Regions from separate parts of the Bacillus jepli genome, predicted to be linked through region 2. Evidence: riboswitches for the same ligand, from Rfam matches in the RefSeq annotation. Region 2 holds a riboswitch; the other holds the start of a gene.
The links. Region 2 has a riboswitch for cobalamin ahead of ABC371_RS14940 (DUF4430 domain-containing protein). Riboswitches for the same ligand answer to the same signal wherever they lie in the genome.
Positions count from the first base shown of each region.

Region 1: another riboswitch for cobalamin. It lies ahead of ABC371_RS21815 (ribonucleoside-diphosphate reductase subunit alpha); the one in region 2 lies ahead of ABC371_RS14940 (DUF4430 domain-containing protein).

Region 1 covers NZ_JBDFMO010000001.1:4,279,041-4,282,543, reverse strand. The annotation lists gene ABC371_RS21830 (GNAT family N-acetyltransferase) at 1-169, shown strand, start outside; gene ABC371_RS21825 (VOC family protein) at 209-619, opposite strand; gene ABC371_RS21820 (GNAT family N-acetyltransferase) at 772-1,281, shown strand; cobalamin riboswitch at 1,380-1,558, shown strand; gene ABC371_RS21815 (ribonucleoside-diphosphate reductase subunit alpha) at 1,711-3,503, shown strand, end outside.
Region 2 covers NZ_JBDFMO010000001.1:2,927,862-2,931,364, reverse strand. The annotation lists gene ABC371_RS14955 (GerMN domain-containing protein) at 1-645, opposite strand, end outside; gene sigX (RNA polymerase sigma factor SigX) at 620-1,171, opposite strand; gene ABC371_RS14945 (ECF transporter S component) at 1,283-1,786, opposite strand; gene ABC371_RS14940 (DUF4430 domain-containing protein) at 1,786-2,205, opposite strand; cobalamin riboswitch at 2,361-2,577, opposite strand; gene ABC371_RS14935 (ATP-binding protein) at 2,677-3,503, opposite strand, start outside.

The sequences.
Region 1 (3,503 bases), 1.4 Mb from region 2:
TCTGCACAGAATTCAATTAACCGTATTTCAGTACAATGAAAGAGCCATCGCTTTATATGAAAAACTTGGCTTTGTCAGGGAAGGAACTTCTAGGGAATTCCTAGAGCGAGACGGCAAGCGTTTTGATATGTATTTTTATGGTCTGTTAAAACACGAATGGAAACAATAATCTAAAATCCCCCCCAGAAGTTTGGGGGGATATTCACATTTACTGTTTTTCAAAGTTTAAATCCCAAATAATCCCGAATGGGTCTTTTACTTTAGCATATTTGGCACCCCAGAAGGTATCCTGTAATTCCATGAATACTGTTCCTTTTTCCTTTAAATCATTAAACGTTTTCGTAATCTCTTCTTCACTTTCGAATTCGATTACAAGCGAGATGTTGTTTCCGATAGTAACTGTTTGGTCTGGAGAATCATCAGATACCATTAATAAGAAGTCATTCTTTTTAAATTTACCATGGATGAGTCTATCATTCGCCCACTCTTGGTTCTCATAACCCGCCTTAGCATATGTTTGAACATCCAAAATTTCCCCTTCAAATATTTCCTGGTAATAGTCCAAAGCTTCCTTGGCATTTCCGTTAAACATTAAATACGGTGTTGCTTGTCCTTTCATTCACAAAACACTCCTTTTAAAATTTCTTATGCGCTACACTATGTTTTCTATTTCCTAAAGAAGTCATACATTTTTGTATATTTTTCCCTTAAGTACCATTATAATTAAGGAAAATAAAAAACACAAGAACAAATGTTCTTAGGAGGGATAATATGAATATTAGAAAGCTTATACCAGAGGATGCTGAGGGCTATTGGAAGCTACGGCTAAAAGCATTAACAACTGATCCTGATGCGTTTTTAGTCACGTATGATGAAGCAATAAGTAAGGAAAACCCGATCGAAGAATACAAGAAAAGCTTTCAATCTGAAGATATTTTGACATATGGTGCATTTGAAGAAGCACAATTAGTTGGTATGGTAACGGTAGTAAGGGAAACACGTCGAAAAATCAGGCATAGGGCTAATATTGTAGCAATGTATGTTGATGATGGAAACAGAGGAAAGGGAATTGCAAAATCTTTACTAACTGAAGCGATCAAAGTGGCCGAAAGTATTCCTGAAATTGAGCTACTTTATTTAACGGTGGATGCTGAAAATACACCTGCAAAGCAATTATATGAAAAGTTAGGATTTCAAACATTTGCTGTTGATAAAAAAGCAATGAAATACAACGGACAATATCGTGGCGAAGAGCATATGGTATTATTTCTCGAGAAATAATTTTGTCAAAATTTGTCTTGCTAAAAGTGCAGTATTCACTTATCATAAATTTAATAGCATATATTGATAGACTTTTAATTTAAATAACTACATATTGTGTTTTGCCTTGAGAAAAAGATGCCGTGTAGGCTTAAAAGGGAATCTGGTGAAAATCCAGAACTGCCCCCGCAACTGTAATTGCTGACGAAATGAACAGACCACTGTATGACTTATATGGGAAGGGTTCAAAGTAGAGTGACGCATAAGTCAGGAGACCTGTCTTTTCTTAAGATGTTTCACCTTCTTCGGGGATTGGGAAGATGAAACGGTGGCGACAGGTGGGCTCTATTTTTATGCTCTCTTGATGTTATCGTTTCATCCGCTCAATTCGTTTGAGCGGATTTTTTCTGTTTAACGAAAAAATAGATAAGGGAGAGAAATAAATTGAATATCACAACGCAAGGAGAATTAGATTCAGTTCTGCACTCGCTTGATTATGCTAAAAAGGCATATCAGCTTGATACAACCGAACTAAAAAATAATCTGCAAGGGATGAATTTCTCAACATTTGAAGCAAACCAACATGCACTTTTTTATTCTCTAAACAGAATTGCCATGGACCAGCCAAATTGGACTTATTTAGCGGCCCATCTGTATTTAAATGAGCTCTATGAAAAAGCTGCAACGAGTCGGAATTACAAAAGCGCCCTAAAATACGGGAGCTTTCATAAGTTAATTGAAGAGCTAACGAACAAAGGGATCTATTCTCGTGAAATAGTAAACTCCTATTCCAAAGATGAGATTTTTGAACTAGAAAAGATAATCGATCCTACTAAAGATCATTTATTTACATACATCGGGTTATTTTTATTGGCAGACCGATACCTTGCCAGGGACTATGAACGGAATATTTACGAACTTCCACAGGAGCGCTTCATGATCATTGCTATGACATTAATGCAGCATGAAAAAAGGGATGTGCGGATTGAGTATGTCAAGGAAGCCTATTGGGCATTAAGTAATCTGTATATGACCGTTGCAACCCCAACTTTATCTAATGCTGGCAAGAGTTTTGGTCAGTTATCCTCTTGTTTTATTGATACAGTTGAGGACTCACTTGATGGCATTTATTTAAATAACTGGGACATTGCTAGATTATCAAAAGATGGAGGCGGAATAGGTGTCTATTATGGAAAGGTTCGTGCACTCGGCTCCGATATTAAAAAGTTTAAAGGGAATTCATCTGGGGTTGTACCATGGATTCGTCTAATAAATGATACAGCAGTAAGTGTTGACCAATTAGGACAACGCCAAGGAGCAATTGCAATCTATCTTGATTTATTCCATAAGGACATTATGAATGGCTTCCTAGATTTAAAAACGAATAATGGGGATGAGCGCCGTAAGGCCCATGATATTTTTACGGGAGTCTCCGTCCCAGATCTATTTATGAAAAAGCTACAAGAAGTAGATGAAAATGGAAGAAGCATTGGGGAATGGCATACCTTTTGTCCACATGAAGTAAAGCAAATCATGGGCTGGAAGGATGAGAATGGAAATCTATTAGGACTTGAAGATTTTTATGATGAAGAGGATGAAAAATACTTCACATTAAAATATATGGAAGCCGTCAATCATCCCATACTACCACGTAAATCGTATCGAGCGATGGATGTCATGGCTCGTATCATGATTGCGCAGTTAGAAACAGGAACACCATATATGTTCTATCGTGATGCAGTCAATCGTCAAAATCCGAACAAACATCTGCTAGGAAAAGGGCGAACAGCGATTTTCTGCAGTAATTTATGTACGGAAATTGCTCAAAATATGTCAGCAACCGCGATTACAAAGGAGTATGTGGATGATGAAGGAAATATTGTGATCATCCGAAAACCGGGTGATTTTGTGGTTTGTAATTTATCATCTGTTAATCTACCAAGGGCAGTTCAGGAAAATGTACTTGAACGATTAATCCGCATCCAAGTGAGAATGCTCGATAATGTTGTAGATTTAAATACCATTTCTGTTAAACAAGCAGATATCACTAATAAAAAGTTTCGCGCGGTGGGATTAGGAACATTTGGCTGGCATCATCTTTTAGCACAAAAGGGGATTTACTGGGAATCAGAAGAGGCTGTGCAATTGGTTGATATATTGTATGAGGACATTGCCTATTACGCAATACAATCCTCGATGGAGCTTGCCAAGGAAAAAGGAGCTTACCCGAAATTTAAAGGATC
Region 2 (3,503 bases):
TACGGCTTTTGCAGAATCCTTTGTTTCAACTTCTGAAAAATCCGCAAAATAGGACTCTGGTAGCTCATCAATGCCCCATTCCGCATTTTGACGAATAAATTCATTTACCTGTGGAATGTTTTTCTGCCATTGTTCTATAACATCCTGACCATCTGATTCAACAACGATTGATACGAAGGTAGGAAACATGACACCACCTAAATATACCCCATATGTTAATAATACTTGATTTTTACCTACACTATTAACTGCATAGCTTTGATTAGGTTGTTCCTCCGAAGAAAAAATCCCCACCTCATCATCTGATTTTGGTTCTTCAGCTTTTTGTATTGTGCTAACTGATTTATCGTTTGATGCTGCTTCTTTATTAATATCCATAGCAATACTCTTTTCTTCTCTATTCATTTTAGCAGAGTCGGAGCTTGAACTATTCATATTATTAATGAAAGAAGGAGCTAAAATGAATAACAGAAGCGCTGCTGCAACAGATGCAATAGTTGGAACCATCCAAACCTTTTTCTTTTGCTTATTCATTTTAAGGGTTATATTCTGATAAATTTCTTGTGGTTTACGATTGTCTTTCATTCTTGGCATTTGCGATAGCATCTGCTCTAGTTGTTCATCGTTCCACTCTGATTTTTTCATCTTCTACACCCTCCTTTATACCAGATTCTTCCATATACGTTTTTAAGACCTTAAGTGCTCTATGTTGAGTTGTTTTTACTTTACTTTCTGTCCATCCTAGAGCTTCAGCGGTCTCAGCAATCGAAAGAGATTGAATATAACGTAAAATTAGGACCATACGTTGATCGGTCGTACAGCGTTCTAAACACCGGTACATCATCTGGACTTGCTCATTTTGTAAGGCTATTTCTTCCGGAAGTGGAGCAAAATCTTTTACCTCTTGGCGGCTCCAATCAAATGAATCCATAATTCTTTGTTTCCAGCCTTTTTGTTTTCGAAATGAATCAATCGCAACATGTCTTGCAATTGAAAATAGCCATGTCTTTTCACTACTTTTTCCTTCGAATCTATCATATGATTTTAAAACTCTTATATAAACTTCCTGAACGAGATCTTCAGCCAGTTCACGATTTTTTACCATATAAAATAAGAAGGAGAAGACATCGTGATGATACTTTTCATATAGTTCCTCAAATAAGGAATCCATTTTGCAAATCCTCCCGTTCATTTCATTAGTCGAATGTTTTTTAAAAAAGTTACACTCCCAATATAGTATGTTTTCATAAAAAAAGGAAGAATATTTTGGAAATATTCTTCCTTACTTTGCGATTGTTACATTTTTTAAGAATAATAGTCTTAAAATGGGGTACAGGATAAGAAAAAACACTCCGTTCCCGATTGCATGACTCATATCAAATGGTAGTCCAGCTATGTAATAAGCAAAAAACTTACCGGAGAACAAATAAAGGGGCATTGAAATTACAAGTCCATAGAGAAAACCACAAAACACTGCATAAATAACTAGGACCACAACCGGTATTCGGTCGCGATATTTACGTAATGCTCCACTTATTAAACCAATGATCCCCCATGCAAAGATTTGCCCAACTGTCCATAAGCCCATCCCCATCACAAGGTTGGATAATACCGAGCTTAATACAGCTACCACCACTCCATAAATTGGTCCTAAAAACAAGCTTGCTATGATGATAATGGCAGTCGTTGGCTGAACATTTGGGAGGAATGTAAACATAATTCGCCCAACAACCGATAATGCGATTAACATTGATAAGAACGTTAGGTTTTTTACAGATAAATTCATTATTCCCATGTTTGTAAATCGAATTCAAACTTGTCTTCTGGCTCTACTTCGATATCTTTTGCTCCTACCATTGCATCCTCACCATTTACGGAAATATGCCAATAGGTTTTCTCTTCATTATTTGCTGCAACTCCACTAATGCTACTAATAAAACCAGCTTCATCAGCTTCGATTTCAAAGTTTTCTAGCATCATATCCATTAAGGTCGTTTCTTTTCCTGCCTCAATTTCGAGTTCTTTTTCTTCGATGATTTCTTCTCCGTTGTTTTTCGAGATAACGACAGTTACTATTTCAGCTTTTTCTTCTTTTTTAACTGTTTCTGATGCATTGTTATTGTTTGTAGAATCGTTTGTGGATTGTTCATTGCTACATCCAAATAATAATCCTAATGCAAGTAAAATAACTATAAATTTTTTCATGTTCTAGCTCCCCTTTATGTTAGATAGTTTATATATGTGCTAAGCACGAAATACCAAAAGAAAAAGCTCACCACATCGGGTGAGCTTTGTTAATCATATGGAAAAACAACAAAAAAGCAGGAAGCTTTATTGTTAATTCCCACACCCCGAAGAATTAAATGCGATCGAATTAGGCAGGTCTACTGACTTTAGCTTCTTTCTACTTTGAGTCCTTCCCATATAATGAACAGCATTTGCCATCCATTCATACAGTGGTTCTTCTCATTTCGTCCACTTTTACAGTTGCGGGGGCAGTTCTGGATTCACACCAGATTCCCTATTAAGTCCTTGAGATTAATTTTATCCTCAGACACCTATAATTCTGATTTTTTATTATATTTTTGTTAACCTTCTTTATATTACAAGAAGGCTGATTCGTTTACAAGGAAAATGTTTCTTATGAAACAAGAATCTTCGTCACCAAATTTCAAATTACTCACTGTTTCGAGGAATAACGAATGTAAATGTCGTTCCTTCGCCCAGTTTACTGTGAACAGAAATATTTCCATTGTGGGCACCAATAATGTTTTTTACAATAGCTAGTCCTAATCCAGTACCAGACTTACCTCTTGTTCTTGCTTTGTCCGCCTTATAAAAACGTTCAAATACAAACGGTAGATCCTCTTCTGGAATTCCAGACCCCGTATCCCTGATATCTACTTTAATAGATGTATCTTGTCCTGTTACATGTACCTCGACTCTACCATTTTCTTCGGTATGTCTAATAGCATTATCAATTAAATTTGTAAATACTTGCTCAATACGATCAGGATCGATGGAAATTTCACCTATATCTTCTTCTTTCGTTGCAGTTAGAGTAATTAAATTCTCCTTAGCTAAACCTTGAAATTTCCGAATCACTCGGTTAATAAACGAATCGAAGTCAACATGTTCTTTATTCAAGGTAATATGACCTGATTGCATCCTCGCTATGTCTAATAATTCGTTGACAAGTCTTCCCATACGTAGTGACTCATCGTAGATGACCTTCGTGATTTCTTTCCTCTCTTCTTCAGAGCTTGCAATATCATCCATAATCGCTTCACTATAACCCTGTAGCATAGCTATCGGTGTTCTTAACTCATGTGAAACATTTGCGATGAAGTCCTCACGAAGCTTATCCAATCGTCTTTCTTCTGTCATATCACGAAGAACAGCAACGGCCCCCCTAATATATGTTTGATTATAGAGTGGACTCATCAGAATAACCCAGGTTCTTCCTTGAAGGCTTATTTCAATAAATTGCTCTTTTTCAAAGG